DNA from 3 places in the Candidatus Enterococcus lemimoniae genome. Region 2 is predicted to be linked to each of the others. Evidence: riboswitches for the same ligand, from Rfam matches in the RefSeq annotation. Region 2 holds a riboswitch; each other region holds the start of a gene.
What was found. Region 2 has a riboswitch for magnesium ahead of A5866_RS01135 (FtsW/RodA/SpoVE family cell cycle protein). Riboswitches for the same ligand answer to the same signal wherever they lie in the genome.
Positions count from the first base shown of each region.

Region 1: it holds a riboswitch for magnesium, as region 2 does, so the genes downstream of both, A5866_RS06985 (LCP family protein) here and A5866_RS01135 (FtsW/RodA/SpoVE family cell cycle protein) in region 2, are expected to answer to the same signal.
Region 3: it holds a riboswitch for magnesium, as region 2 does, so the genes downstream of both, A5866_RS04470 (phosphatase PAP2/LCP family protein) here and A5866_RS01135 (FtsW/RodA/SpoVE family cell cycle protein) in region 2, are expected to answer to the same signal.

Region 1 covers NZ_CP147248.1:1,451,391-1,462,132, forward strand. The annotation lists gene A5866_RS06975 (helix-turn-helix domain-containing protein) at 1-150, opposite strand, end outside; gene A5866_RS06980 (FAD-dependent oxidoreductase) at 140-1,474, opposite strand; gene A5866_RS06985 (LCP family protein) at 1,620-2,534, opposite strand; M-box (ykoK) riboswitch at 2,666-2,834, opposite strand; gene A5866_RS06990 (hypothetical protein) at 3,078-3,575, shown strand; gene A5866_RS06995 (DUF4809 family protein) at 3,653-4,048, opposite strand; gene A5866_RS07000 (hypothetical protein) at 4,283-4,459, shown strand; gene A5866_RS07005 (hypothetical protein) at 4,477-4,881, shown strand; gene A5866_RS07010 (DUF924 family protein) at 5,279-5,818, shown strand; gene A5866_RS07015 (carbohydrate ABC transporter permease) at 6,202-7,029, opposite strand; gene A5866_RS07020 (carbohydrate ABC transporter permease) at 7,045-7,944, opposite strand; gene A5866_RS07025 (ABC transporter substrate-binding protein) at 7,980-9,242, opposite strand; gene A5866_RS07030 (alpha-glucosidase/alpha-galactosidase) at 9,267-10,577, opposite strand.
Region 2 covers NZ_CP147248.1:221,358-232,099, reverse strand. The annotation lists gene nusA (transcription termination factor NusA) at 1-1,067, opposite strand, end outside; gene rimP (ribosome maturation factor RimP) at 1,188-1,661, opposite strand; gene rnhC (ribonuclease HIII) at 1,992-2,921, shown strand; M-box (ykoK) riboswitch at 3,177-3,346, shown strand; gene A5866_RS01135 (FtsW/RodA/SpoVE family cell cycle protein) at 3,623-4,804, shown strand; gene A5866_RS01130 (FtsW/RodA/SpoVE family cell cycle protein) at 4,801-5,982, shown strand; gene A5866_RS01125 (hypothetical protein) at 6,056-6,841, opposite strand; gene A5866_RS01120 (DUF1292 domain-containing protein) at 7,211-7,519, opposite strand; gene ruvX (Holliday junction resolvase RuvX) at 7,565-7,993, opposite strand; gene A5866_RS01110 (IreB family regulatory phosphoprotein) at 7,990-8,259, opposite strand; gene A5866_RS01105 (class I SAM-dependent methyltransferase) at 8,515-9,135, shown strand; gene argF (ornithine carbamoyltransferase) at 9,172-10,107, opposite strand; gene A5866_RS01095 (acetylornithine transaminase) at 10,137-10,742, opposite strand, start outside.
Region 3 covers NZ_CP147248.1:919,568-930,309, forward strand. The annotation lists gene A5866_RS04465 (diaminopimelate dehydrogenase) at 1-535, opposite strand, end outside; gene A5866_RS04470 (phosphatase PAP2/LCP family protein) at 630-2,210, opposite strand; M-box (ykoK) riboswitch at 2,467-2,634, opposite strand; gene A5866_RS04475 (ABC transporter ATP-binding protein) at 2,905-4,746, opposite strand; gene A5866_RS04480 (ABC transporter ATP-binding protein) at 4,762-7,143, opposite strand; gene A5866_RS04485 (MarR family winged helix-turn-helix transcriptional regulator) at 7,143-7,589, opposite strand; gene A5866_RS04490 (Lrp/AsnC family transcriptional regulator) at 7,826-8,260, opposite strand; gene A5866_RS04495 (alpha/beta hydrolase) at 8,655-9,647, opposite strand; gene A5866_RS04500 (radical SAM/SPASM domain-containing protein) at 9,833-10,742, opposite strand, start outside.

The DNA.
Region 1 (10,742 bases), 1.2 Mb from region 2:
TTCCTTCAAATCACTTTCAAAAGAAGCTTTGGACACACCTAAATAATCCAACAGTTCAGTATCCTCGATCCTGCCACCAGCCAAAATCACCTTTTTTAAAATTCCAACTTCTCTTGCTTCTTTTCTATCTAATAAGGCTTCAATTTTCATCTGCTTCACTCCACAAACCTTCAAATGCTAGCTGGTTCGTGATATCGATCACGTTGGAATAATAGGGATGATACAAAAAATCTTTCTGATAAAACTCTTCGAGCGTTTGTCCCGCTTGAATACCAAGTGCAAGTGTGTTGATTTTTTCTAAGATATCTGCTTTTGAAACCAATTGTGCTCCTAATAATTTATGGCTATCTTTTTCAAATATAATTTTGCTGCTAATCGTTTCACCACCGGAAAATAATGAGCTTTTTTGCTGAACATGAGCAACTGAAATTGGCTGCTCATAAAATAACCCTTCCGCTTCAGTCAATCCTGTACTTGCTAGATAATGGTCAACAAGCTTAGTCCCAATCGTGCGAATCGATCCTATAAATGGTGTTGTAGGTTCGACTAAATTTTGTGCGACCACCAAACCTGACCTAACCGCATTATTTACTAAGGGAATATAAAACGATTCATTCGATAAGCTGTAAGGCACTTGAATGCAGTCACCAATAGCAAAAATATCTACTTGCGAGGTTTCCAAATATTCATTCACAAAAATGGTACCATCTATATGCGTCCGAATCTGTTCGTCTAAATAACGTAAATCGGGTCGAACATTCATCGCAAAAATAGCACTATCACATAATAACTGGGACTTCTTCGTTTCTATCACAAGTCCTTCATCTATGTCAGTCATTTTTTCTACGGTCTCATCAAAATGAAAGACAACTCCGCGTGCCACCATTTCCGCTTGAACTGGCTGGATCATTTCTTCATCAAAATATTTAAATAGCAAATAATCCATACGTTCAAAGAGATGGACTTCTTTATTTTTTTTCAACAAAGTATCGGCTGCTTCAGCTCCAATTTGGCCACCACCGATCAACGCTACTTTGCGGCTATTTTCTAATTGCTCGATTGCTTGTAGCACACCAGGTAAAAATTTATATTTCAATACTTTATCTGAGTCGCTGCCGAGAATATTTTGCGACCATTGACTAGAGCCTGTTGCTAAAATAAGTTTATCAAATGAGATAAACGACTCAAGTGCTTCTTTTTCATAGTTAATAATATGTTGCTTTGCGTCTATTCTAACAACTTCTGCATTTAACAATAACGTTAGTCCCTGATCTACTAACTCTTGTTCTGAAATAAATTGAGCCGTTTCGATTGGATTGATTGTCTCATTAAAATAAAGATTGATGTCGCCAGGTAAATAGCCGATTGTTTGCTGCTTATCCATTAAAATAACTTCAGCCTCTGGATGTTTTTTTCTGATAGCTAAAGCCGCAGAGACTCCAGCAAATGAAGCTCCTATGATCACAACTTTCATAGCAAACCCTTCCTTCTAAGTAAATAAACCGTTTTCTTAAAGAATAGCACAAGCTTGAAGCCAACGCATAGAAATAGCCTTATCTTTAATCGAAAAAAGGATGGAACAAAAGCGACATCACTTTTGTTCCATCCTCAATCCTATTCTAATTATCTTTCATAAAATCCTTGATAGCCTCAGCATTTTTTTGCTCATCGATTTCAATCACACTACCGGATTCTGTATAATCATTGAAATTCCATGATCCTTCTACTGGAACAGATAATGACTTTAATGGTTTTACGTTGCCAGTTAGAAAATCTTTTGCTAAATCGATCAATAAACTTGTCGGCACATTTGTATCGATTTTTCCGACCATTTTCCCTGCAACCTGAGGTAATTCCCAAATTGGGATCAAATCTTTCGACTGTTCCACTAAAGCGTCCATTACTTGTTGCTGACGTCTGATTCGACCAAAATCGCCTTCTTCATCCATTCTAAAACGAGCATACTGTAATAAACTATTTCCGTGCAATGTTTGTTTTCCTTTAAGGATATCTACACCATCGAGATTAATGTCTTTTTCAGAATCGATCGTAACGCCTTTTGGATAAAGTTCATCAATAATATCACTGAATTCTTTAAAGTCAATCACTACATAATAGTTGATTGGCAAATCAAAATTTGTCTTTAAGACATCTTTGGTCATTTGCGCTCCGCCGTATGCATAGGCCGCATTGATTTTATCTTGTCCGCCATCAGGAAATGTTACGTAGCTGTCTCGCATGATCGAGATTAGTTTTGGTTGTTTCGTTTTACCATCATAATGGGCTACCATCAATGTATCTGAACGTCCCTGGTCTTCATCGTCATCTCTAGAATCATTCCCAACGACCATTACAGTCAATTCCTTATCACGCGTTTGTTCATCGCCAGTAAAATTTTGGTTTTTACTAGAAACGTTTGCTTCACTTTTTTCTTTCGCTGTTTGAAATGATACAGCTGCATAACAGCCTGCACTCACCACTACAAGCAAAATGGAGAGTAAGGTAATGATCGTTATTTTTACAGATTTTTTCATGAGTTATTCCTTTCTGCCGCTTAAATGGATTCTGGGATAAAAGAAAAATCCTTCACCAAGAACACTCAGCGAAGGGATTAGATTAGAAGCGGCAAACACATGGACTTATGCCATTTATTTACAACTTACCTTGATCTTCTCTTCGTTGAGTTTTAGCACTATATAACGTAAAAAGCTATGCTTTTAGCTGCTTTGAAAAACGCCTTAATTCGACGAAATTTGTCCTACCCGCACCTGTCTTTCGACATTTCTGAGCAGCAGCCTATGTTTATATAGGAGCCTCACCTAACAAGTATTTAATTCATTTTAAACTATAAGCGTATCGAATCACAAAGTCAAATTAAATTTTATATAATTGCCTTATGCACGATAGTGTTATTAGACTTAAACTACTCTACACTCAGAGCTACCATGTATATGATTTAAACTACCTAAAATTTTACACGATGAAAATCTTTATATTTTCTTAAAAAACAACTTTAGATAGACTTTCTTCTTATTATCTGTTTCAATGTTTAGGAGACGAAACGCTTGGAGGAGCCCATGGAAAACTTTTTAGAGAAACAACAAGAATTCTTTTTTAGCTTTTTAACAGATAGTATTGATAATTATTTATTGGATCATTCTGATGAAACATTTTATGCATTTGCCTTAGACTGTAATATCTATGAAGAAGGGGAAATCAACCTTTGTATCAATACTGTTGACCTTTGGCAAGAAACAACTGAATACTATACAGAAAAAGGGTACGACCGAGAACAACTTGAAACGATGAAATACACTACTGGTGACTGGGATGAAAATCAACGGTTTGCTTCTCTTCATTTATTTGATGATTGGGTCGAAGATGAAGAAGCTATCCAAACTGTACTTGATTGGCTTTGTCAACAAATCATTTTGCTGGTAGAATCGGAAACGTTCAGACATATTCCTAAAACCGAAGACTTTAAATTATTGATTTATGATCATGATGAAACTATTGCTGCATCCCAAGAGCGGTTTGAAAAATTGATGATGTCTGATTATTTTCAAATAGATTAATAAAAACAGAATACTTATAAATAAAAATACCAAGAAGGAGTTCTCACAGCAATTAGCAAGAACTCCTTTTTGATAGTTTAAAAACAAAACTCTAATTCTTCTAGCTTGAATAACGTTTCTAAGATTTCATTCACTTTTTCAACTAATTGTTTTTCATCCACTATTTGATCTTGCGTTTCTACTTTTGCTGTATCACTTGAATAAATCAGGAAATTATACTCTTCCTTAAGTCTAACTTGATGTCCTTCTTTTATATACAAAATATAATCATCAATAACATCCGTCTCATATTTCCGCTTATATCCATTTTTCAAAACAATCGCTGTGATCAATGCGTTGACTGTCAGCTCTTCTAAAGGAATTTCCTGCTCATCAATCGTCAAAATATAATTTTCATTCTCAATAATGCCACAAACATTACAGCCTCCATCCAACAAATCAACTGTTTTAGTAATTGTTGCTTTCTTCATCATTACAAATCCCTTCACACATCATTTTTAGTTCTTATCCTTACATATTATAGCAAAAATAATGATCGAATAAATTAGTAACTTGATTTTCTTATTCAGATACATCTAATAAAAAACAATTATATTTTAAACATTATGATAAACTTATCATATATATTTACTTTATATTTTCTTTGGATAATAATATAGGTATACTACTGTTTATAAAATAGCAGTAAAAAGGATGAGGTATTTTTTTTGAAATTTTTCAAAGGTATGATGGTTGCAGGATTGGCAATCAGTTTATGTTCAGCTAGTTTGGCAGTAGTGTCAAACACTGCGGACGCAGCAACAGTAGTGGAATCAAACTACAATAAGACAATCACTTTATTCAATAAAGCGGATATCTTAGAGTACACAGGTTTTCAAATGTAGCATCTGTTTACAATGAATTGGTTAAAGCAAGCACATGGGAAGCTGCTGGTTATTCTTCTGCAGAAGCTACTGTGATCGCCAGAGATTTTGGCAGAAATTATTACAAATTAGTCAACTTATTACAAAAAATGACGTATCAAAAAGACTTACATCTTAAAGTTATTTTGATCACTAAAGGGTATGTAAAAGCAGAATTTGGCTTACAATCATACTACGTGCCAGACACGCCTGTAACTCCAGAAGAACCTAAAGATTCTGAAGCACCAGTTACACCTGAAGAACCTGAAACGCCAGAAGTTCCTGAACCCCCCGAACAATCTGATCTTAAAAAATTAGAAATCCAAGTAACCTATACAACTGGACAACAAATTCAATTACAGTACCAAGTAAATAGTAACGGTACGATCAAAGTACAATATTAAGATAAATCAAACAAAATCCAATTACAAGGTAATGCTGCTGCAGAAAAAATCGAAGGCATCATCGCTGGTTTAGATTTAAAAGCTGGAAGTGAAAAAACAATCACTTCACACATTTTAAACAAATTAGGTAAAGGTTCAAGCTACAAACAATTCCAATATCAAGGTCAATTTAGCGATAATACACAAGTTAAATTCAAATTAAAATAATCGTCAAAATACTCAATCATCAAAAAAGAACCTCATTTTCTGCAATCCGGAGAATGAGGTTCTCTTACTTATTTACTTTGTTTCTTTTTCTTACATCATTTTATAATAGTTTCTGATCCGAAAGAGCGATGACAAAGCGTATGTTATACTTGATTAGGAAGGAAATTCTAGATTATTGGAGGAGATGCAGATGGACTATCATGAAATAGTGACATTCTGGTTTGAGGAATGTGAGCCAAGTCAGTGGTTTAAGAAAGATTTAGTTTTTGATAAATTAATCAAGGCTCGATTTTCAGCTATCCATGAACAAGTTGCTCAAGGAGAAAAATCAGCTTGGCGGACAAGTATGGTCGGTCGTTTAGCTGAAATTATTGTTTTAGATCAGTTTTCTCGGAATTTATTTCGTGATGATGCACGAGCTTTTGCCTATGATGGAATGGCTTTGATTTTGACACAAGAAGCCATCGCCACGGGTAATTTGAATCAGCTAACAACACAACAACGTGCATTCCTTTATATGCCGCTGATGCATTCTGAGTCGTTAATCATTCATGATGAAGCCTTGAAACGCTTTGCTGAAAAGGGAATGGAGCATAATCTTGAGTTTGAACAAAAACACCGTGACATTTTGATTCGTTTTGGTCGTTATCCTCATCGAAATAAAGTATTAGGTAGGCGTTCAACAGAGGAAGAAATTGCATTCTTAAAAGAACCTGGCTCTTCGTTTTAAACAGCAAAAAAGAGGAGATCAAACTGACAATCGTTTGATTTCCTCTTTTATAGTTGGATTCCATCCGCTAAAAATCACCCCGGCTATTCTTCTAGTACAAATCACTTTTAAAACTTAAACCTCATAGTTATTTTATAACTGTCCTTTATCAGCTGATTAACAGACTATACAATAAATTAGACTAAAAAAATCAACTGTAATCTTATTAATTGATAATCACTCATCTTACATTTTCAAACAAATACATCATATAGTAATCATTATTCTTAAGTATCTACTATCCTGATCATTGATCGCTAAATCTGATGAAATTATCGAGCAGCATAAATAAGCAAAGAAGTTTTTGTCCCAATCTTTTCTATACTCGTCACTTCTAGCAACATTTACAGCTTTCCACCAGAAGTTGCAATTCCTTCAATAAATTTCTTTTGAAATACCACAAATACTAGTAACATTGGCCAAATTGCAAGTAAAGACCCCGCCATCAACTGTGGATAATTGGTTGTATATTGACCTTGTAAATTTGCCAAACCAGATGATAATGTCATCTTATCTAGTGACATATTTACAATCAATGGCCACATTAAGTCCTTAAAAGCAAACAATGCTGTAAAAATCGCAAGAGCAACTAAGCCTGACTTTGCTAAAGGCAGCATAACTTTAAAAAAAGTCTGCCAAACATTACAACCATCTAATTTTGCTGCTTCCTCTAATTCATCTGGTAAACCTAAGAAAAACTGTCGTAACAAAAATGTTCCAAATGCACTAACAATCCCAGGTAACACCAAAGCTGGGATGGAATTTAACAGACCCATTTTTTGAACAAGTAAATACTGAGGAATAATGAATATCTGAGTAGGAATCATCATTTGCATCAAAACTAAACCAAAGAACAAATTTCTTCCTGGAAAATGTAGTCTAGCACAAGCATATGCTGCCATAGCACTAAATAAAACAGATCCAACCACTCGAAATAGGATCATTAAAGCAGTATTGATGTAAAACTGAATAAATGGTAATTTATCCAAGACTACCTTAAAATTATTCCACTGAAATTTTTCTGGTAAAATACTTGGAGGGATTCTAACAGACTCGGCTAATGTTTTTCCTGACGTTAAAATCATCCAAACAAAAGGCAGAACCATTATACAAGCGCCCAAGATTAACAGTAAATTGATCAGTACTTTGCTTTTTAATTTTTGTGATTTCATCTGTTTTACTCCCTTCTAATAATTGACCCATTTTTTCTGTACTTTGACTTGAAGAACGGTAATAAGCATGATAATCACTAATAAAACCATCACAATCGCGGAACCATAGCCTTTATCATTCATGATAAACGACTGCTTATAGAACAAGTAGACCAAGGATTGCGTTTTAGGCAATGCAGCATTGGTTTTATCGATCATCATGAAAATCAAATCAAAGACTTGTAATGAATTGATAATCGTTGTAACCATAACAAAAAACAGCGTTGGTGAAACTAAGGGCAAGGTAATTGAGAAAAATTGTTTAATTGCACCAGCACCATCAATTTCTGCTGATTCATAATAATCCTTGGGGATTTCCTGCAACCCAGATAACAATAACACCATATTATAGCCAACTGTGCTCCAAATTCCTACAATCGCAATCGCTAAAATAGATGTGTGTGGATTCGTCAGCCAACTTGCTCCTTTTAGTCCAACCAATGAAAATAAATAATTGATAATTCCGTAATCAGAATTATACAACCAACGCCAGACCATAGCTACAGCTGCTGGAGTCGCTACTACTGGTAAAAAATACAAGGTCCGATAAAAAGAAATGCCCTTTACTTTTTGGTTCATTAAAACTGCTGCTACTAATGACAATACAATGATAAAGGGTACCGCAATCAACGTATAAACTAGAGTATTAATTACTGCCTGAGTAACTTCAGGATCACCAATCAGCTTTTTATAATTCTTTAGTCCTGCCCAAACTGTTTTACCAAAACCTGATGATTCTTGAAAGCTTAATATTAAGGTTTCGATTGCAGGTTTGATATTTAAAATGATTAGACCCATCAAGGTAGGCGCAATCAAAATCGCTCCCCACAGGATTTCTTCTTGATTGTATTTGCGCCTATTTATTTTCTTTTCCATACTCGTCCCCACCTTTTCAAACAAGTATCAAACACTTATTTTAGAATATCGTCAACCTCTGTTTGGATTGTTTTTGCTACATTTTCAGCTGATTTTTTCCCACTTAATAAATCAGCAATTTTTTCCGTCTCTACAGTTTCTACCTTAATAGTTTCGTTTGAGAATGGTCGAATCACTGCATAGTCAAGCATGTCTACATACGCTTTTACATTATAGTTTTCAGTATTTTTGACCCATTCATCTGCTGTTCCTTCATAGGCTGGAATCGCAGCACCGGTTTTAGCTGAAATTAGATTTGCTTCTTTTGAACCTAGATATTCAATAAATTTTAAAGCCGCTTCCTTATGTTTCGTGGTTGCCGCAACGGCATTCCCCAGCCCATTATAAACAGAAGCTCGTTTTATTCCTTGTGGCAGGACAGCAACATCTGTATTTTCTTTCATATAATCATTCTCTTTAAAATCTGCCAACATCCATGAACCAAAAAATCCCATTGCAGAACGTCCCGATTGGATAAAAGAAACAGGTTTATTTTCAGCTAATTGATCAGCACTTGGTGATACTTTATATTTATTGATCAAGTCTGCATAGAATTGAATCGCTTCAACTGTTTTAGGATCTGTAAACGCTGAAGTTTTGCGGTCAGCTGACATGATTTTCCCTTCATTTTGAAAAATGAAATTCCAATACCCTTCATGACCGTTATTAACAGCAGTAAAGCCGTAAATTCCTTTTTCCTCATCAGTCAACTTTTTAGCGGCTGCTAAAAATATCTCCAAAGTCCATGTTTCATCTGGATAGCTGATACTGGCGTTATCAAAAAGTGTTTTATTATACCAAAGACCGATTGTATCAATGTCTTTAGGCATAGCATATTGTTTCCCATCTAAAGCATACAGCTCAGAAATATTTTTAGGAAAGTTATCTAAACTAGTTTTTTTACTCGTTTTTAAAGTCTCTGTTAGATCCATCAATATTCCATTTGACATGTAACGATATGACTCATTTGAATGCATCCAAAATACATCTGGCAAGCTCTCTCCTGTGGCAGCTGCATCTAACTTTGTCCAATATTGATCCCATGGTGTTACTTCTACATTAACTTTAATATCAGGATTTTCTTTTTCGAAAGAATTGGCCATTTCTTTCATCCCTTTTTCCTGATTCGTATCCCAAATGGCGTAGGTGATTGTTTGTTTCCCCTCATTTCTCCCATCTTCATCGCCTTTATTTTCCCCACAACCAACAATAAACACGCCGCTAATTACTAGTAAAGACAACACAATTATTTTCTTCATGATAGATTCTCCTCTTCTAATTATTTAGTGATATTCTGGTAAATAGTCGCCGTGAGCTTCAATCAATTCATCTACCATTGCCTTAATCTCATCAATCGATAATTCTGAATTTGTATGAGGATCTAATAATGCTGCTTGATAAATTTTCTCTTTTTCCAACGTCATTGCGGCCTCAACAGTTAGTTCTTGGACATTGATATTCGTGCGATTCAAAGCTGCAAGCTGTGTTGGTAGATCGCCAACATAAGTTGGCTGTATGCCGTTTTTATCAACTAAACAGGGAACTTCTACACAAGCATTTTCTGGAAGGTTTGTAATCAAGCCTTTGTTCAAGACATTCCCTGCAATCACAGTTGGATTGCCAGTTGTAATTGCATCCATTATATATGAAGCATATTCTCGGCTTCTCTGATGCTCCAATGAACCATTGTGGACAATATCATCCCGCTGTTTTTTCCAATCTTCAATTTGTTTCACGCAACGCTTTAGATATTCATCAATTGGAATATTCAATGTTTCAATTAATTCTGGATAATTTTTCTTAATAAAATATGGGTGATATTCTGCATTATGTTCGCTAGATTCGGTGACATAATACCCGAAGTGCTTCATCAACTCGAATCGGACAGCGTCATCATGAGGTCCCTTTTTCAACTTCGCCAATCGCTTGATTTCTGGATAAAAGTCTTGCCCTTCTTTTGTGATTTCCAATAACCAAGCCATATGGTTGATACCCGCAATTTTCCATTGGAAAGCATTTAAATCATACTCTTGATCTATTTCTAAATGTTTAAACAACTCTGGTACGCAAACTTGAACGCTATGACATAAACCAACCGTTTTGACTTTCGTTGCCTTCAGCATGCCCATTGTCAAAATACACATTGGATTCGTATAATTCAATAGCCAAGCATTCGGACAAACTGCTTCAATTTCTTTAGCAAATTCAAACATAACTGGTAACGTTCGCAAACCTCGAAAAACCCCGCCAATCCCTGTTGTATCCGCTATCGTTTGCTTTAATCCATATTTTTTTGGAATATCAAAATCAATTACAGTGCTTGGCTCGTAGCCCCCAACTTGGATTGCATTGATTACAAAATCGGAATTACGTAGTGCTTCTTTACGATCTGTAAAGGATTGGATCTTTGCGCGTCCTGCATTCGAATTTTTATTGATCGTTTTTAACATCAATTCCGACTCTTTCAAACGGACTTCATCAATATCATATAACGCAATTTCTGAAGCTTGTAAACTTGGTGTGAGCATGGCATCCCCTAATACATTTTTAGCAAAAATCGTACTGCCTGCGCCAATAAAAGAAATTTTTGTCATTTTTTTTCCTCCCCAATTTTTAGGTAATATCATGTCAATTCGCTTTTGCTTCATTTTTATCAAACAATAAAAAGAGAAGCAGATTTTCTTTTTCAGTTGCTTTGTAGCCACTCTTATCATGTGATAAGTCCTAAATGTTTTGCCGTATTTTTTAACATCTTTCAA
Region 2 (10,742 bases):
TCTTGATTTTCCGCAAGTTGTGCATAGTACTCTTCCATTTCAGATTCTGGTTTGATATCGATTTTAAAGCCAGTTAATTTAGCAGCTAAACGAGCATTTTGCCCTCTTTTACCGATAGCAAGTGATAACTGATAATCTGGAACGACAACTGTACAAGCTTTACTATTAGTTTGATCAAAAATAACATCTACTACTTGTGCTGGATTCAATGCATTACTGATGAACACTGCAGGGTCTTCGCTCCACTCAACGATATCCATGTTTTCGCCTTTTAATTCATTGACAATTGCTTGAACACGTTGTCCCTTTGGTCCCACACAAGTTCCAACAGGATCGATATTCGGATCAGTTGAACGAACGGAAACTTTTGAACGATCGCCGGCTTCACGTGCAATGCTGACAATTTCTACAATTCCATCATACACTTCTGGGATTTCTTGTTCAAATAATCGCTTCAATAAATCTGGATGACTACGGCTAACAAAGACTTGCGGGCCTTTTGACGTATTTTCCACTCTTGAAACATAGACTTTGATACGATCATGTGGTTGATAAAATTCATTTGGCATTTGATCTTGTTTTGATAAAACAGCTTCAATTTTACCTAAGTTCACATAAATATAGCGACGGTCTTGTCTTTCAACGATTCCTTGCATGATATCATTTTCATATGCACTAAATTCATTGTAGATAATGTTTCTTTCCGCTTCACGAACGCGTTGTAAAATAACTTGTTTCGCTGTTTGTGCAGCAATCCGACCAAAATCCTTTGGTGTTACTTCAAAACGGATCTTATCGCCCATTTCGTAAGCTTTATTAACTTCCATCGCTTCTTTCAATGATACTTCTAATTGTGAATCAAATACTTCTTCCGTTACTTCTTTAACGGCGTAAACATGGATGTTGCCTTTTTTACCGTCAAATTCAACTTCAACATTTTGCGCTTGTCCATAATGTCTTTTATATGCGGAAACTAACGCTGCTTCCAATGCATCAATCACGATCTCTTTAGAAATACCTTTTTCAGCTTCTAATGCATCTAGTGCATTTAACATTTCTTTGCTCATTTTTTTATCATTTCCTCCTACTGTCTAAATGAAAGGTAAACGGAGCTGGTCAACTTGAACGCTGAACCTTGCTTCCTTTGATAGGCAAAAACCGGAAAGTTCTGCTTTATTTTTTCTTAATTAAAACTGAATTGCTAAACGAGCTTTTGCAATGTTTTTTCGTTCAAATGTATAGTCTTTGACTCTTGTTTTGATTTTGACTGTTAAGGTCAACTGATCTTTATCAACGGTTTTCAAGATACCTTCAAATTGCTTTTCACCATCAATTGTTTGATAAAGTGAAACATGGATAAATTCTCCAACTGCTTTTTCATAGTCGCTTTCTTTCTTCAACGGACGTTCAGCTCCCGGAGAGGACACTTCCAGAAAATATGCTTGCGGAATCGGATCAGGATCCATAGCGTCAAGTTTTTCGTCTAGTTGCTCACTAACAAGTGCACAGTCTAAGATATCGATCCCGCCTTCTTTATCAATAAAGACACGGAGAAACCAGTCTCTTCCTTCCTTGACAAACTCTACTTCTACAAGTTCAAAATTTTGTTTTTCTAAGATCGGCGTGACTAACTCGGTAACAGTTTCCACAACACTACTCAAAATTTTCGCCTCCTTCGAGATTTATATAACGTACTAGTTTTTTAGAAATCCTAATTCATGCAACTAGACAATCAGAAATGACATATAGCAACCTTTTATCACACGTCTCGCCTATGTTACTCCATTAAAAAGAGTGAGCAGAAATCCGCTCACTCAAACTAGTATCATTACTTATAATGTATTCTACCATAGATCTTCGGGAAACTCAAATATACGTTATTAAAACGCGATTAATCTCGATACATTTTTTACTTTTCACCAAAGAATCCTACTTCACTTTTTTATTCTTTTGCTTTACTATAGATAAGAAGATTCGAAAGGAGCACCACTATGTCCCAAACTCAGGTAATCAAAGTAACCAAAGATACAATAAAAAAAATGAACTCATTCTACGAGAAACATCGTTTAAATCGACACGTTCCTTACTCTGACTTTGTTGCCAAAGTTGGCAACACAACGATTACAGCCTATACTTCTGGCAAAATTGTCTTTCAAGGTCCAGATGCTGAGAAAATAGCTGCTAAATGGGGGCAGCCTACTCAAAGCAAACAGTCAGCTTCACCTTCCAAAAAAAGCAGTACACTTCCGGCAAATTTCAGTCAGCTTTCTGTTTTAGGGAGTGATGAAGTTGGTAATGGTAGTTATTTTGGACCGGTCACTGTTTGTGCGGCCTATGTCGATAAAACCATGGTGACAAAATTAAAAGCTCTTGGCGTAAGAGACTCAAAAGAGCTTACTGATCCTCAAATCGTTCAGTTATCATCTGTTATTAAAGAGTTGATTCCTTACAAACTTCTGATCGTAGAGCCAGAAAAATACAATCAAATCCAACCAAAATACAATGCAGTCCATATGAAAGTTGCCTTGCATAATCAGGCAATCCACTTACTCTTAAATGAGCTTGCACCGACGAAACCAGAAGCAATCTTGATCGATCAATTTACGCCAGAAGCAAACTACAAAAAATATGTACGAAATGAACAAAATCAAGTCAGTGAGAAGCTTTATTTTATCACTAAAGGGGAACAATACCATGTGGCGGTAGCAGCGGCCTCGATCATCAGTCGTGCGGCGTTTTTAGAGGAATTAGATAAAGAATCAAAAGAATTAGGCATGAAAGTCCCATCAGGAGCTGGAGCAACTTCGGATAAAGTGGCCGCAAACGTTTTGGCTAAAGGTGGTATGGAATTATTAAGTAAATATGTAAAACTTCACTTTGCTAATACAGAAAAAGCAAAAAAAATTGCTGCCAAAAGATAAAAACAACCCAAGACAGACTAGAAATCTATCTTGGGTTGTTTTTATCTTATTTACGTTGTAGCTATGTCATTTATCATTTTAAGATTAAGAAAATATAAAGTTAGTCATTAAATAGCAACGAGCAATCAAGCAAACAAGAACAGCCAGATTCCCGTCAAATCAAAATACATGTTGCTCTTTACTTCTATACTTATAAAAAAATTAACCTTTACCCAATTGACTTCTCCTTAAATATTCACTATATTTAAGGCGATCTAAATAACTTGTTAGGTGAGGCTCCTATGAAAACACAGGCTACTGCTCAAAAATGTCGAAAGACAGGAATGGGTAGGACAGGAATTGTCGAATTAAGGCTTTTCACAAAGTAGCTAAAAGCTCTGCTTTTTACGTTTCATAGTGCTAAAACTCAACGATGAGAATGATGAGAAAGCTCTATTTGTGCTGAAATCAATCCCCCTTCGCTGAGTTATTTAAGCGAAGTTTTTTTGTTTTGATAAATAGTGACAGTGTATTCTATAGGTTTTGGGGGTGAAACTAGGTTGGAATAAAGGAAATTCGAGCAAGCTACTCTATTTTTCTTTATCAAGTAAGTAAGACACTTCATTGTTTACAGCAGAAAAAACTTTTTTAACGACATCTAAGTCGATTCCTAATGCACACTTTATTTGATGATCAATAAAATGATTAGCGAGGAATAAAAAATGAATCAACCAAAACGTTTATCCAAATTACATTATTTAGACTTTTACATCCTAACCCCATACTTTATTCTTTGTATTATCGGGATTTTAATGGTTTACAGTTCTAGCTCTTATCACTTATTAGACAGCAATCTTGGAACAGCTAGCAAAGCCATCAAACAAACAACTTACTTTCTTTTTAGTTTAATTTGTATGGCATTTGTTTATCGAATCAATTTAAATGTCTTTCGCAAGCCAAGTATTATCAGCCTTTTACTTGTATTGACCTTCTTAACGTTAGTGACCTTACCACTGATTGGTACTAGCGTTGGCGGCGCTAAACGTTGGATCAACTTAGGAGTGCTATTATTTCAACCCTCCGAGTTAGTTCCACTAATACTGATTCTTTATGTTGCAGCTCACCTTGCGAAAAATGATCGTTTAGTTCCCTTTTCATTCAAAAACCATCAGCGTTCACTATTGATTTGCTGCTTCTTCATGTTGCTAGTCGCACTTCAACCTAATATCGCCGGGGCATCCATGATTTTTATTTTGGTTTCAGTTTTGTTTTTATCAAGCGGTCTTTCTCCGTTGTTTATGTCACTTTCCCTACTTGGTTTTGTCGTAATAAAACGCTTGGGAACCGTCCTTTTGCTTTCCATTCCAACTGACTGGATGCCTGAAAAATTCAGTTATTTAGTTACTCGTTTTGAGGTCATGCAAAATCCTTTTATCGATCCAACGGGTAAAGGTTTTCAAACATCCAACGCTTACTACGCAATGCATAATGGCGGTTTCTGGGGACGTGGTCTTGGCAACAGCATTCAAAAAAAAGGCTATTTGCCCGCAGCAGATACAGACTTTATCTTTGCAATTTGTATTGAAGAGCTGGGATTAATTTTTTCTTTGGGGATTTTATTTTTAGTTTTCTTCATCGCCGCTCGCTTGTTCCTTTTAGCTATAAAATCAAAAAATCTTTATTATTCTTACCTTTATATTGGTTGTGGCACCTTGATTTGCCTTCAAGTTGCTGTAAATGTCGGTAGTCTTTTAGGCTATATTCCAATGACGGGACTGACTTTTCCTTTTATTAGTTATGGTGGATCTAGCTTGCTGATTCTGAGTACGACACTAGGCATTGCGTTAAACGCCCGAGGCTCAGAAATTCGAGAATGGGATCGCCAACGAGGAGAAAACGTATGAGAAAAACAATCGCTAAAACTAACGAACCCGTAAACTACGCCCTCCTCTTACCCGTTTTTCTTTTGATACTCATTGGTTTTGTTGCACAGTATGGCGCGTTCTATGCTGATCCGACTGTTGAATCTATTGCTCCATTATTGAAAAAGCAGCTTTTATGGACTATTTTAGGAATCGGGACAATGTTTGTTACGATGATTATCCCCATAAAATATTTATGGAAATTAACACCCATTTTTTATGGTTTATCGCTGTTTTTATCAGGATTGCTTATAAAATTTCATGACCCAGTTATGGCTGCTGCCACCGGAACCAAACGTTGGCTCAGATTGGGCCCAGTTTCGTTTCAACCATCAGAATTTATGAAGCTTGGCTATATTTTGATGTTAGCCTACATCGTGACAAGAAGAAGACAACATCCTGCAAGCTCCTCTAGTTTAAAAGAAGATTTTCGCTTACTGGGTGAATTATTTTTGGTTAGTTTGCCCGTTTTGGCTTTGATGTTTTATCAAAAAGATTTTGGAACTAGTTTAGTTTTTATATCCATTTTTCTCGGCATCGTGCTGGTTTCCGGCTGTTCTTGGAAAATTTTGAGTGTTGGCTTTGGTCTGATAGGAATACTTGGCGTCAGCGGTATTTTATTGGTGTTGACTGAAAGAGGGCAACGGATTCTTTCGTTCTTACATTTCAAACCGTACCAATTTAATCGAATTCACGCCTGGCTCAATCCTTTTGAATATGCGGATTCTATTTCATTTCAGCAAGCACGAGGTTTGACCGCTATTGGTTCAGGTGAGCTGTTCGGAAAAGGACTGACAAACTTGCAGATTTATGTACCTGTGCGAGAATCAGATATGATTTTCACTGTAATTGGGGAAGCTTTTGGTTTCGTCGGTACTTGTGTGTTGATTTTATTATTCTTCTATCTGATTTATCAGATGTTGATCTGTACATTACATGCAAAACGTGAATTTTATGCCTATATTACCACTGGTGTTATTATGTATTTTTTATTTCATATTCTTGAAAATATCGGTTCCAATATTGGTTTACTACCACTGACTGGGATTCCTTTACCTTTTATTAGTCAGGGGGGAACTGCTTATTTGGCTAATTTTATTGGGATTGGTTTGATTCTTTCGATGTATTATCAGAAAGAAAAAAATGAAATTGAGCCGTGATGACAATATAAAGAGCTGAAACGCTATACAGCATTTCAGCTCTTTATCTATAGAAACAAACGTGGACAATCATTTACTTCTGATTTATTTGTTTATTTTTCAATGTCTCAATCAATTCTCTTGCCTCTTTAAGGGTAGTTGCTCTGGGGTCAGTTGATGGATTGTCTTCCCGAATTGTATTGCCACTTTCATCTTGAACAACCGCTGCTGGTTCCCCATTGTCAGGTCCGCTAATAAAACTATAGCCATCATTCTCTTGAACTGCCAATACTTTAAACTCATTATCCTCAAACCCTGGTTCCCTTTTAAACAATTCGAAGTCGCCAGTTTTTTCTACTTGTTCTTTTATTTTTTGTAAAGTAAAATTACTTTCACTTTTATTGGTTGTTGGCTTTTCATCGGTAGTATTCTTTATTTTTTTGTATTCCATTGGCTTACTTAACCCTGTCATTTCAGGATTAGTGGTTCCTCGATTAAGAATAATCGTTCCGTCTGTTTTCAAATCGATCATGTAGGCCATTTCATCCTTTTTATTTTCAAATCTAAAATAGATGCTATTTTTTTCTACTTTTTTTTCAGTAAATTTTGTCACTGTCTCATCCTCGCCAGCATATTGAATCGTTATACCAGCATCATTCTGTTTGATCGTCACTTCGTCGCCTTTCCCTGCTTCATCTAAACATTCCCACAGTCCAACAAGAGAAGCATATTCCCTTTTGGAAGTACGTACTTGTTCTTGTTCAGAAGTAGTCATCCCAGTATTTGATGAATCCATAGAAGACGTATTCTTTTTATCCAAAGAACACCCTGTTAGTGTAACTACTAATAATGTACTGGAGAAAATAATCATTTTTTTCATAGCTAAACCCCTTTTTTTAATATATCAAGTAATTCATAGACCCTTTTTTCTATTTGCAATCCTTTGCTTAAGTGAAATAATTTCAGCTCGCTCAGCTAAAGTACAGCCGTTTAATCCATAAGACATAGTAAGTGCTTGATAATGTATATTAGCATCTTTTCTGCTTGAATTAGATTTTCAAAATCGCTTTTCTAACTTAGATATTTTCTTATTCAGTTTAGCATATGCTAGGGAAAATATAAATATGAGAAAACGATTAAAGGTAATGACAACTATCTATGATTGCTTCTGGAAAGTTCTTTTTTAGAATAGTCGGTAAAATAAAAAGAGCTGAATCTACAAGATGCAGACTCAGCTCTTTATTAAACTCTATTCTTCTTCTTCCGCCATGAATGTATTGAAAACTTCTTCAATCATATCCCATTCAGCGTCTGTTTCGATTTGTTGTAATTCGCCTTCTGTTCCTTCGTTGTTTTCGATGTAAGCATAGGCTTGTAATTCAACATCTTCTTCTTCTGGAACACCTGCTGGGTAAAGAAGTACGTAATTTTTACCGAATTCTTCTTGTCCATCAACTGTTAAAAGGATTTCGTATAGTGTTTCGTTTCCTTGTTCATCAACTAACGTGATGTGCTCATGTCCTTCGTGGTCATGATCGTGGTTATGCTCTTCTGCCATTGTTATGCTCTCCTTTTATCTGACACTTGTTTTCTAACAAGTCGTTTAAATTTTATTGCCAGCGCCATCTAGATAATTTTGTAAAATCATGACAGCAGCTACTTTATCGATTACTTTTTTTCTTTTCGCTCGAGAAGTATTGGCTTGTTCAACTAACATACGTTCTGCCTGAACCGTTGTTAAACGCTCATCTTGATAGGTAACAGGGATTTGAAACAGCTCTTCGATCTTTTTTCCATAAGCCATTGAAGCTTCTGCTCTTGGTCCGATCGTATTGTTCATATTTTTTGGTAATCCCACCACAAAGCGAGTCACTTCATATTCTTTAACTAATTCTGCTAACCGTTCGAAGCCGAATTCTTCCTGCTCTTCATTGATCCGAATGATCTCAACACCTTGAGCTGTCCAGCCAAATGGATCACTAACAGCGATTCCTACAGTCTTTGACCCAACATCAAGTCCCATTACTCTCATCGAATAGTGATTCCGTGATCAGATAAGTAATATTTAACCAGCTCTTCCATGATCTCATCTCGTTCGTGACGACGAATCAAATTTCGAGCGTCTTGATAACGAGGAATGTAGGCCGGGTCTCCAGAAAGCAAATAGCCCACAATCTGATTGATCGGATTATATCCTTTTTCCTCTAGAGCCTTGTATACAGTAGCCAGAGTCTCACTTACTTCCTTCTTACGACTGTCATCAAAATCAAAACGTACAGTTTCATCTGTAAAACCCATTTATCTACACCTCACTTTTATTCTATTCATACAGTTTCATTCTACTAAAAACAAGGCAAAACTACAAACAAAACTTAACATTTTCTGCTATATATTAAAGATTTCCTTTAATTTTAACAGAATTGGATGATTATTCAGCAAATAAAAGTATTTTTACTGTAATTTTAGGTAAAATAATCGCGGTTCTTTTCTAACGACTGTTTTTTTATTGTATACTATTTTAAAGTGCTAAAGATAAAATAAAGGAGTTTTCTCATGTTTCTCAATATCAGTATTGTAATCGTCGTGTTATTAATCTGTCTATTTGGACTTTTATTGAAGCAATCGAAAAAACCAACTGGGGTTTTAGGTATTTTGATGATGCGACTTTGGAATGCCGTTTATCTGCCTTTAGTGAAGTGGACAATGAATCGCGTGGAGTTAGCCGATCATTCGATTATTTTGGACATCGGTGTAGGGAATGGTCGTTCAAGCGCATATCTGCTTAACCAAAAGAAGGCATTAACTGTCACTGGAATTGATTTTTCTGAAGCCGCAATTTCTCAAGCAATCAAGAAATACTCGGGTGGAGCGATCCACTTTAAAACAATGGATGTTCACAAACTTGCATTTAGCTCCGAAACGTTCGATCTAGTCACCGCATTCCAAACACATTTTCACTGGGATGATTTAGACCAAGCTCTCCATGAAATCCATCGTGTTCTTAAAGTAGATGGAATGATCGTATTTGCTTGTGAGACAGCCAAAATCAGTTACTTTTTACCAGAGTTAAAAAAAAATGTCGATTTTCAAGCTTATATGTCAAGTTTAGGCTTTTCAATTGTTAATCACGAAACAACAGATCAATGGACTATGTTTAGTTTTAAAAAAAAATGATGCAAAACGAATCTATCGCTTTGCATCATTTCACTTTTATAAATTAGTCATCACTTTAACTAGCAAAGCCTTCTGGGCATGCAAACGGTTTGCGGCTTCTTGATAAATTGCAGAATGGGTTCCATCAATGATATCAGCTGCTACTTCTTCACCTCTATGAGCAGGTAAACAATGGAGAAATAAGTAATCTTTTTTCGCTTGAACAGCTAACCGATTATTAACTTGGAATGACTTAAAGATCGCTTCACGCTCTTTTTGTTCTGACTCATCCCCCATGCTTGCCCAAACATCTGTCACTAAAACATCAGCATTTTTGGCTGCTTGCTCTGGGTCTGTTAAAATCTCTATGTTACTACCGCTTAGCTGGGCATTTTTTTTAGCTAACGCTACATATTCTGCCTTGGGTTCATAGCCCTTAGGTGTTGCAATCGTCACATCCATCCCAACTAAGCTACCACCAATTAAAAATGAATGGGCCATATTATTCCCATCCCCTATATAAGTTAATTTAAGCCCTGCCAACTTGCCTTTTTGTTCGTAAATGGTTTGAAAGTCTGCTAAGATCTGACACGGATGATGATCGTCAGTCAAGCCATTGATTACTGGAACCGAGGCTTCTGCAGCAAGTTCGGCAACCATTTGATCTGAAAAAGTGCGAATCATGATCGCATCCACATAACTAGACATAACATTTGCCGTATCTTTGATCGGTTCCCCTCGGCCCATTTGCGTGCTTTTTGAATCTAGAATAATCGCTTGTCCGCCAAGTTGAATCATTCCTGATTCAAAAGAAACCCGCGTTCGAGTACTATTTTTTTCAAAGATCATCGCCAAAATCTTCCCTGCTAACACACCTCGGTAGGCTTCTGGCTTCGCTTTTATTGCCACAGCGAGTTCGATGATTGACAAAAATTCTGCTTTAGTCAACTCAGTTAAATTTAAAATACTTTTGCCGTACAATGAATTTATCATTTACTATTCTCCTTTTTCGATAGAGTTATTTATGAAGCTGAGTTATTGAACACGTTAGCGATTATGCTCAACCCTTGATCGATTTCTTCTTTTGTGATCGTTAATGGAGGCAGGAGACGCAACACAGTTTGACCTGCTTTTAATGCAAGTAAGCCTTCTGATTCTAATTGATCTAATACTTGTTTTAACGTATTTTGATTGACTAACTCAATACCGAACATTAGACCTTTCCCACGCACCGCTATAATCTGCTGATTTTTTTCGGCGATTTTCGTTAAACCAGAATATAATTGTGCTCCTTTTGTTTGAACTGACTGAAGAAAATCAGGCTGATTAATCCGCGTCACAACATGGCTTGCCACACTCATGGCTAACTTGTTACCACCGAAAGTGGAACCGTGACTACCCGGTCCAAAAAATTCTGCTAAGATAGTCTTACCTAGCATTGCACCGACGGGGATTCCATTACCCAATCCTTTGGCTAAAGTAAAAATATCTGGTTCAATCTGATACTGCTCATAAGCATATAAAGTGCCTGTCCGACCAATTCCAGTTTGAATTTCATCAATGATTAATAAAGCGCCAAACTCATGACAAAGGGCCTGAACAGACTGAACCCATGACGCCTTTGCAGG
Region 3 (10,742 bases), 700 kb from region 2:
TCTCGATCACTTCACTATTGGGAATTGTATATTGCACGGCGTCTGTTACGCCTTCAATCCGTCTTAATGCATCAGAATGCCCTTGGCTAACGCCTTTTCCCCAAAAAGTATTCGTCTCTCCCACTGGTAAAATACTTTGTGCGTATAACCGATTTAAACTAAATAAGCCTGGATCCCACCCCGTTGAAATAATTGACGTCGTCTGATTTTCTTTTGCTACGCGATCTACTTTAGCAAAGTGTTCTGGAATCTTCGCGTGCGTGTCAAAACTATCGATCGTATTAAATAAATGCGTCCATTCTGGTGTTTGTACTGGTAAATCAGTTGCTGAACCACCACATAGAATACAAACATCGATCTCCTCTTTTTTCTCCTTGAGTTGATCCATAGTGAAGGCTTGTGCACCTTCTGTTTGAACCGTCTCTGGCGCTCTTCTTGTATAAACACCTACTAGTTCCATATCTTTCTGTTGTTTTAGTGATCGTTCAACCCCACGTCCCAGGTTCCCGTACCCGATAATCGCTACTTTGATCATACTTACATTCCTCCACTTCTATAAATCAGATTATACCAAAGGAGAAAATAGTCTGACAATCGGAAGCTTAGAAATAGAATTTAACCTACTATCTTTATGGTAAATTCAATTGTTGTTTTAATTCTGTTGTCACTTTCTCTTTTTCTTCATCTGAAATACTTTGATAAGAGATACCTTCTTCACCTGTATAACCATCTCCAGTAAAACCTTCGCCCTGCATCTGATAACTTTCAATGTTGTTTAAGGCTTTCTGATAATTTTTCATCAATAAAATCATTTGATCGAGTGTCATATCCGTTTGTCCGTTTTCGCCAATGACATCTAATAATTCTTGGTATCGAAGAACACTCTTCATTGAAGTTAATTCTTTCGTCAGCTGAATCGTGACCTCTCGCTGTCTTTTTTGTCTGCCGTAATCACCTAACGGATCTTCATAGCGCATTCTTGCGTATTGTAATGTTTCCCAACCGCCTAAATGCTGCTCCCCTTTTGGATAATGAATTCCTTCTGCATCAAACTCAAAATCATTATTGACTGTAACACCGCCAACAGCATCACTCAACGCAGCTAAACCATCCATATTGATCACAAAATAATGATTGATTGGGATATCTAAGTAATGCTCAACAGTCTCGATCATCATTTCATCCCCGCCAAATGAATGAGCATGATTGATTTTGTCATACACACCCTCTTTTCCAATTATTTCTACATAAGCATCTCTGGGAATACTCGTAATGGTTGTTTTCTTCAATTGATTATTAACTGTGACAACCATTATCGTATTTGCCCGAAAATCAGTTTTACGCTTTGAATCATTCGCTATTCCTAAAAGTAAAAAGCTCACTGGCTCACTCTTGTCCAACTCTACAGATTTATTTTCTCGATTTAATGGTTGATAGATCTTATCAGCTGTTTTTTGAACATTATTAAAAACCGTAGCACCATAAACCGAAGCACCTGCAACAACAAGTAAAAGTAATGTTAAAGAACTTAAAACTGTTTTTTGGATAAAGCGTTTTTTGGAGTCCGGCGTTGCAAATGTTCTATTTAGAAAAAATCGTTGAAGACAAACATACGAAAGATTTACCCAAGCAAAGCTCAAAAGAAAACCACCAATCACATCACTTGGATAATGCACTCTTAGGTAGATCCGTCCTAAACCAATCAAAAGAACATAGATAATTAGGATTTTTTTTAATCTGTTATAATTTAGGGTTTGCTCAGAGTAAATGGTTTTGACACTCAAAATAAGCGAACAAGCCAAACACATTGCTAAAAGTGAATGTCCACTCGGAAAGCTATAGGACGTTTTTTCCACTAATTGTGCAACATCAGGTCTCGTCCGTGCAACGAAATGCTTCAGCACAAACCCCAATACACTAACGACTAAAACATTACTACTCATCCAGACTGCCAACAATTTATGCTTATTTCGCCATAACCCAAATGAAACCAGTAAACTTATGATAAAAACTGGAATGATCGTAGCAGTTTTAGCAATCAACGCCACAACATTCGTGATAAACCCATTAGGTTTCCAATCAAATCGGTAGATTGCTGAATCTAAATCGCTAAACCACTGAACATTACTGACAATTAAAAAAGTTAGCGCAGTAAACAGTACGATACTTAAAACAGCTGGAGTGAATTTCTTTTCTTTCAACGTATTCATGTAATAAATCCCTTCATTTTCATATTCAAGCCGGTCGTTGGCTCAAAGTTATTCCTTTGATCCTTAGAGCAAAGAAAAAACCACTAAACTCACGCTCCTAAGTAAAATAGCAGCGAAACATCTAGCGGTCATTTCCGTCAAACTACACTCCTAAAATACACAGGCAGGTACTACGACGGTAAAAATGAAGTAAACAGGCAAGCCATCTACTCAACTAAAAAAAGCCAAACATTTTTTTCCTAGACGTTTGACTTTTAATCAATCTCATCGTCTGAGTTTTAGCACTATACAACGTAAAGAAAATCTCTTAGCTATTTTATGAAAAGCCTTAATTCGACAATTCCTGTTTTACACATTGGCGTCTTTCGACGTTTCTGCGCAATAGCCTGTGTTTGTATAGGAGCCTCACCTAACAAGGTTATTTTTCTATTTATTTTTCTAAATAATAACGCTAGCATAAATCTTTTTCAAGTTGTTTTATGACTCTTTAACTTTTCTTAATTTAAAGTCAATTATTTTAAACTGACAAACAGTTATCATCTTTCTTCAACTACAAGAGATAACTATCGTTAGACTTTAACTATTTAAACACTTCCAGCAACGAAAAAAAGCTAGAAAAGACTAACTACGCCTTTTCTAACTTTTTTATAAGATAATCGAATTTCGCTTAACTTAAATGACTAAACTGCGTTGCTTACTCATCCAACTCTTCAAATTGTGAGTTGTAAAGTGAGGCATAATAGCCACCTTCAGCGAGTAATTCTTCATGTGTTCCTTGTTCTTTAATATCTCCATCTTGCATGTAAAGAATCTTATCTGCATCTTTGATGGTTGATAAACGGTGAGCGATAACGAATGACGTACGACCTGCCATTAAGTTATTCATTGCTCCTTGGATCAATCCTTCCGTTCTTGTATCAACAGATGAGGTTGCTTCATCAAGGATCAAAATTGGTTTATCTGCTAAAATTGCACGAGCAATTGTTAATAGTTGTTTTTGACCTTGCGAAATATTGGAAGATTCTTCATTTAATTCCATGTTGTAGCCGCCAGGCAAGGTTTGAATAAAGTGATGTACGTGAGCCGCTTTTGCTGCTTCGTAAACTTCTTCGTCTGTTGCATCTAAACGACCATAACGAAGGTTTTCCATAATGGTTCCTTTAAATAACCATGTATCCTGTAAAACCATTCCGATATTTTTACGTAAATCTGCACGATTAAAGTCTTTGATATTGTGTCCGTCGATTTTAATCGCGCCAGACGTTACATCATAAAAGCGCATCAATAGTTTGACCATCGTCGTTTTACCGGCTCCCGTTGGTCCAACAATCGCCACCGTTTGGCCTGGATCAACATGTGAACTGAAATCATTGATAATGATTTTATCTGGTGTGTAACCAAAACGTACGTGTTCAAAATCAACCATACCTTTGGCTTTATCGATTTTAACTGGATTTGGTACAGTTTGTGCTTCTTCATCTTCTTCAAGAAATTCAAAGACGCGTTCTGCAGCCGCAGCCATTGATTGCAGCAAGTTAGATACTTGTGCTAATTGTGCAATTGGTTGTGTCAAGTTACGTACATATTGGATAAAGGCTTGAATATCCCCTACTGTGATCGTACCATTGTAGGCTAAAATCCCACCGAAGATCGCAACAGCAACATAGCCTAGATTTCCAACAAAGTTCATGATTGGCTGCATCAAACCAGAAAGAAATTGAGACTTCCAAGCTGATTTGAATAAAACATCATTTTGCGTTTTAAATTCTTTTAAAGAATTTTCTTCATCATTGAATAGACGAACGATATTGTAACCACCAATTGTTTCTTCCACTTTACCGTTAATTACACCAAGGTATTCTTGTTGTGTTTTAAAATATTTTTGTGAATTTTTTACAACGATCATAATCAAAATCATTGAAATAGGTACGATCAAAATAGCGATACCTGTCATTTGTACCGAGATCGATAACATCATGACAATAACCCCAATGATCGTGAATACGGAAGTGATCAGTTGTGTGATCGATTGGTTTAGTGATTGGCCTAAGGTATCTACGTCATTGGTGATTCGTGACAATACTTCACCGGTTGTCCGACTTTCAAAATAATTCATTGGCATGCGATTGATTTTTTCTGAAATTTCTTTCCGCATCCGATACGTGATTTTTTGCGAAATCGTTGACATGATCCAGCCTTGGATGATCCCAAAAGCAGATGCCACCAAGTACAGTCCTAGCATGAATAGTAAAATCCCGCCGATTTTATTAAAATCGATCCCACCAGTTCCTTGATATTTTTTGATCAAGCCATCAAATAATTCTGTAATAGCACTAGATAAGATTTTTGGTCCCCAAATGTTGAAGACGGTTGAAGCAATCGCAAAGATCATTACAAAGAAAACAGGTATTTTATAAGCACCAATATAGGAGATTAATTTTTTTAGTGTTCCTTTAAAATCTTTGGCTTTCTCTACTGGAGCGCCTTGTCCAGGTCCGCGTCCGCCACGAGGGCGATTTTGTGTTTGTTCTGCCATTATTTTCGCTCCTCCCTACTCAGCTTCTTCTATGCCTAATTCAGCATTGCTCAATTGTGACTGAGCAATTTCTTGATAGACAGTGGATGATTTCATTAACTCGTCGTGCGTTCCATGATCGACTACACGTCCTTCATTTAATACAATGATGTTATCCGCATGAAGGATCGTTGAGATTTTTTGAGCGACGATGATTTGAGTTGCACCTTTGATATTTTCAGATAAAGCTTTACGTAATGCCACATCAGTCTTATTATCCAGTGCTGAAAATGAATCATCGAAGATCAAGATTTTAGGATTTTTCGCTAAGGCACGAGCAATGGACAAACGTTGTTTTTGTCCGCCGGAAACATTGGTTCCACCTTGAGAAATTTCTCGTTCATACCCCTTTTCATTAGAATCGATAAATTCTTCTGCTTGGGCAATTTCAGCTGCTTTTCTCATACGTTCATCAGTTATATCTGCATCGCCAAATTTAATATTTGAGGCAATATCCCCTGAGAATAGAACACCTTTTTGCGGGACAAATCCAATGATTTCATGTAATTTGTGTAAGCTCATTTCACGTACATCGATCCCATCGATCGTGATTCTACCACCTGTTACATCAAACAGTCGAGGAATCAAGTTAACGATCGTTGATTTACCTGAACCGGTTGAGCCGATCAAAGCGGTCGTTTGACCTGGTTTGGCTGTGAAATTGATATGGTGTAAGACATCTTCATCAGCATCCCCATAACGGAATTCAACTGCTTCAAATTTCACTTCACCTTTAAAGTCATGATCATCTTTTGGATGTTCTGGGTCTTTGATCGTTGGTTCTGTTTCAAGCACTTCTTCAACTCGACCTGCTGCGACATTGGCACGAGGTAAAATAATTGAAACCATTGATAACATCATAAAGGCCATTACAATTTGCATTGTGTATGTGATGAAGGCCATCATATCACCGACTTGCAATTGCCCGTTGTTCATATTATGTCCGCCGACCCAAACGATCAAAACAGAAATACCATTCATCAATAACATCATTACTGGCATCATAATCGACATTGCTCGGTTAACAAATAATTGTGTTTTCATTAAATCAGTATTGGCACGATCAAAGCGTTTTTCTTCAAATTTTTCACGAGAAAAAGCTCGAATAACTGGCAAACCTGTGATGATTTCACGAGAAACCAAGTTCACTCTATCCACTAGGTTTTGTAAGGCTTTAAACTTAGGCATCGTTGTTAATAGTAGGCTTAAGACTAAAACCAAAACAGCCGCTACAGCAACGCCTACGATCCAGCCCATACCTGTTCCTGTTTGGTAAACATTATAGATCCCGCCAATACCTAAGATCGGCGCATATAACACAATACGCATGATCATAACGATCCCCATTTGCATTTGTTGGATATCATTAGTATTACGTGTGATCAACGAAGCAGGTGAGAATTTTTCCATTTCGGTATTTGAAAATTGTAACGTACGTTCATACTGTCCAACGCGTAGATTTCGACCAACCGATGCTGCTACTAATGAAGCAATCAATCCGACAATGATTGCAGCTACGGCTGAAACAAGTGTTAACAGAACCATTTTGGTTCCTGTTTTAACCATATAATCTGTTTGAATTTGCTGGGTATTCATGTCCAGTGCTTTATATTCAGCCAGTGTTAATTGAATCCCTACCGTTTTCATTGAATCTTCGCCAAGATCCCCTAAGCTTTTCTTCGTCTCTTTACGAGCTGATTCGACTCTTTCCGGCATAGCGTCAGTCGTTGTTTGAATTGAGGCAGCTAAGGCTTTGGCTTCAGCACCTTTGGCTTGTGCTTGAGCAGCCAGATCCTGCGCTTTTTGCCCTTGTTCCATTGCTGTCGCCGCATCTGTTGCAGAGGCAGCTGCACTTCCAGCCGCTTGGGCTTGCTCCCCTAAAGTCGTAGCCTCTTCTCCAAGTTGTTTGGCTTTTGTAGCATCTTCTCCAACTTTTTTATAGTCTTCGATAATTGCTTTGGCTTCACTTCCACTTGATGAATCTTTTGATTGAGAAGACGCTAGCATCATCATTGGCAGATTAAAAATATCTGCTAGTTTTGCTTCTGTCATCCCGTCTTGAAGATTTAACTTATACACTTCAACTTCTTTACCATCGATTTTTTCAGTTGTTAGTTTATAGTTGTCTTCAATTGTTTTTTTCTCATCATCTGTCATGAACATTTCGATTCCCTGAAGAGTTGTTTTCCTGATTTTTTCAGGTGTGGAGTATTCAAGCCCTCCTTGTTGAATACCGACATCGACGATACCCGATGTTAATTTTGGTAAGCTTAAATCACTATTTGCCTGTACAACTAAAAGCACAAGAACTGCGATGACCGCATACCAGTATTTGCCAAGATATTTAAAAATCTTCACTATTGGTCACCTTCCTCTTTCTGGGAAATTTGTTGAGAGTAGTCCACGAATTTCGCAGTTAGCTCGATAAAGACTTTTGTATCAGCTTCTCCCATTAGTTTAAAAATCTGCACGATTTTATCACGCATTTCTTTCTTTTGCAGCTTAGCAACTTTCTTGCCGCACTCGGTCAAGGTAACATGAATGCGTCGACGGTCGTCTGGATCCATCTTACGTTCGATTTGTCCCTTTTTTTCTAAACTCCCTAAAACAACAGCAATCCGAGCGCTGGACAAGTTCAATGACTCAGCTAGATGTTTGGGACTAGTTGGTTCGCCGTAACGTGCGAGAAATTTGATGACAATACTTTCACCTTGATTACTCTTTTCTAGTCTGCTAAATGCGCTATGTCGATTTTGAACCATTAGACGCATCAGCTCTTGTTCGGCTTCTTCTGCGTATGACATGTGACTCCTCCTTTTTTCAAAATAATTACTTCTACCATTAATAGCTAACAGCGTTAGTAACTAATGCTGTTTGATATTAACGCAAATAGCTTTCGATGTCAATAGTCTTGGTTCAAAAAAAATAATGAATACGGTTTTATTGCTAAATCTTAAAAAAGTGTTCTGAAAATGAAACCACGACTTAAGTTTTCGCAAAAAAATATAGTTTAGTAATGTCAAAGAGTAACATTACTAAACTATATTTTTTTGCGACTTCCCACGACTGAATCTACGCTACAACGAGCCCATTTGGATATTTTTTCAATAAATACTTTTAATCGAGGTTGGTTAAAATACGCTACTACTAGATAACAAGCGTGACCACTCACTTTGTAAAACTCATCAATCTCTTTAAATTCATTGATGACTCTCTCAATAGTAGCAAATTGATTCGTCTCCATAAAGATACGGATAAATTGTTTCTCATCCTGTTTGATTGTAATCGTGTAGTTCTCGATAATGTCTTGGTCTTTTAAATAGGCGATTCGTTTTCCTACTGCTTGTCCTGTTAAATGAATTTTTTCTCCAAATTTTTTATTTGATAGTTTTGAATTTTCATTTAGTAAATACAAAATCTGTTGATCTAATTCATCCATCTGATTTTTCCTTTCAGCTTGAAAATAATTTTGCACGTATTCTTTCACCAGATTATGTCACTAGGTTCTTAGACTGATTATAATAAATTTAGCAAATAAAAACGAGGTGCTAAAAAATGAAGACTAATTACCAGAACACTCCTGAACAACATAAACAAGTAGCATTTATCATTCAGCATCTTTTAGACTAATTAATTGATGACAATAAACGACCTTTGCGGGACATACTTACTCGGTTTCAAGCGAAACTTTTGTCTACCCCAGTCGAACCTCAGCTTCTAAACCGAATGGTACTTGAAATTACTGGTTGTCTGATTACTTATAACATACTTTTGTCATGGGAAGAATCACGTTTATTTAAAAATCTTTTTAAACTGATTTGACCTATATACCTTCTTCTTTGCAATAGTTTTTTAGCTCAACGCTACTGCTATTTAGAATGATAATTCTCTAAAAACCAAATTGTTTTTTCGACAGCTTGACTTGAAGCCTTTGTTTCCATGTTTAATTGATAGCCATGTCCAACTGTTTCTTGACCATCAAAAAATAACGAAGCAACAGGTACCTCTGCTTTTTTCAACTCACCAACATATTGCTTGGCTTGTTTTGTAAATGTTTTAGTATTCCCATCCGTAATGAATATGGGTGGGAAATCTTTACTGATCAGCTTTCTAAGATCAAGTAACTGACCTAATCTGTGATCCTCTTTCCAATTCTTTTCTCCTGTCAGTCCCCAACCCATTTTACTTAGTAGATAATTCGTTGCTAGATTCCCTTGGTATGTTTGAAATTCGGATAGATCGAATACTGCACTATATAGTAATAAACTATTGATTTTAAGGTTTTCTACAGGTTGAATTGCGATTTGTTTAGCATACTCTTTATTATGATAGGCTGACAATAATTGTAATGCTAAGAATCCACCTGCTGATGATCCAGATAGGTTGATTTGTGTTGGATCAAACTGATACTTTTCAGCATTTTTGGTTACAAATGTTAGGGCTTGATTGACTTGCCTTACTTGATCAAAAATAGTTGCATTAGGCACTAGATGATAGTTAATGCTGATAAAAGCATAGTTACCATTAGTTACAGTTGGTCCGAAGTACTTAGCCATCTTTTTATCTCCTTTAAAAAAGCCACCCCCATGAACAAAAACGATCACTGGTATTTTTGAGTTCATTTTTTTAGGAAGATAGAGATCTAAAGTACTTTCAGGATATTCCTTTGAGTATGAAAGGTCATTAATCGTTTTTACACGATCTTCAATTTGTTGATAATCATTCGGTTTGGTAAGCTTAGCTTCGATTGGCAAGCCTTGGATCAACTTAAATAATGGCTTAGGAGTAAAATATAAAGTACCTAGGCAAATAATAATAATAGCGAAGATACTACCGAGTATTACTAATACAAACTTTTTCATTTCTAACCTCCATAATAATCATAGCTAAATTATACCTGTTAATTAGCATCACAACAATCATTGGCCTGTTGTTTTAATGAACATTTTTTTGCTCCGAAACTATTTTAATTAAAAAGACTTTCTAAATAATCATTTAAGTATGAATGTCTTCTAAAAATAAACGAACCGATACAAACTCGCCATACTTAAACAGGATGATTATGACAAAAATGAATAAGTTCTTGACCATGTTGACTCAAAAAAGTTTGGAAGCCACAATAAGTCTCTTTTTTATCAAGATACATTGAATGTTTCATTCGTTTACATCCACCCATACACATTGAGCGAAAAGGACAGTCTTGGCACTTTTGCGGAAACTGTTTTGGTTCAAATAAAAAATGCTTCATTACGTAACTTTTATACAATTCTATCAACGAGTATTCCGTGATATTGCCCATCAAGTATTGATCTAAAACGTAAAAATCACAGGGATAAACATTTCCATTAGACTCTATCACGTATTGTGGCTGACATTGTCCGATCAAGCCACAAGCTGTCACTCGTTGTGCTTTAAATAAATGGACTAAATCATCAAAAAACTTAATGCTACGATAGTTACCCGTTGCATATTCTTTTATCCATAAATCCCAGAGTACGTGGTAGAAGTGATAAAAGCGTTGTGGGGTTAACGCATAAACGGACTTTACACCGTTTAAATCGCCTAAACAAGGTATGAATTGGATATATTGAATTTTTTCTTGTTTCATAAATTGATACATTTTTTGTGGATGACGAGCCAGTTCATTTGTCAATACACATAATACATTATACTGAACCTGATATTTTTCAAATAGCTGCTTTGTTTTGATCACCCGATGAAAGGTTCCTTTACTTTTAGGATCAATACGATTTCGATCATGAATCGACTGATAGCCGTCGATAGACAGTCCAACTAAGAAATGATGCTCATAAAAAAAACGACACCACTTTTCATTGATTAAAAGACCATTGGTTTGAATCGCATATTGAATCGTTACTTTTTTCGTATTTTTTTCCGTCATATAGGTAACAAAAGACTGAAAATAAGTGAAACCAGCCAGAGTTGGTTCTCCGCCT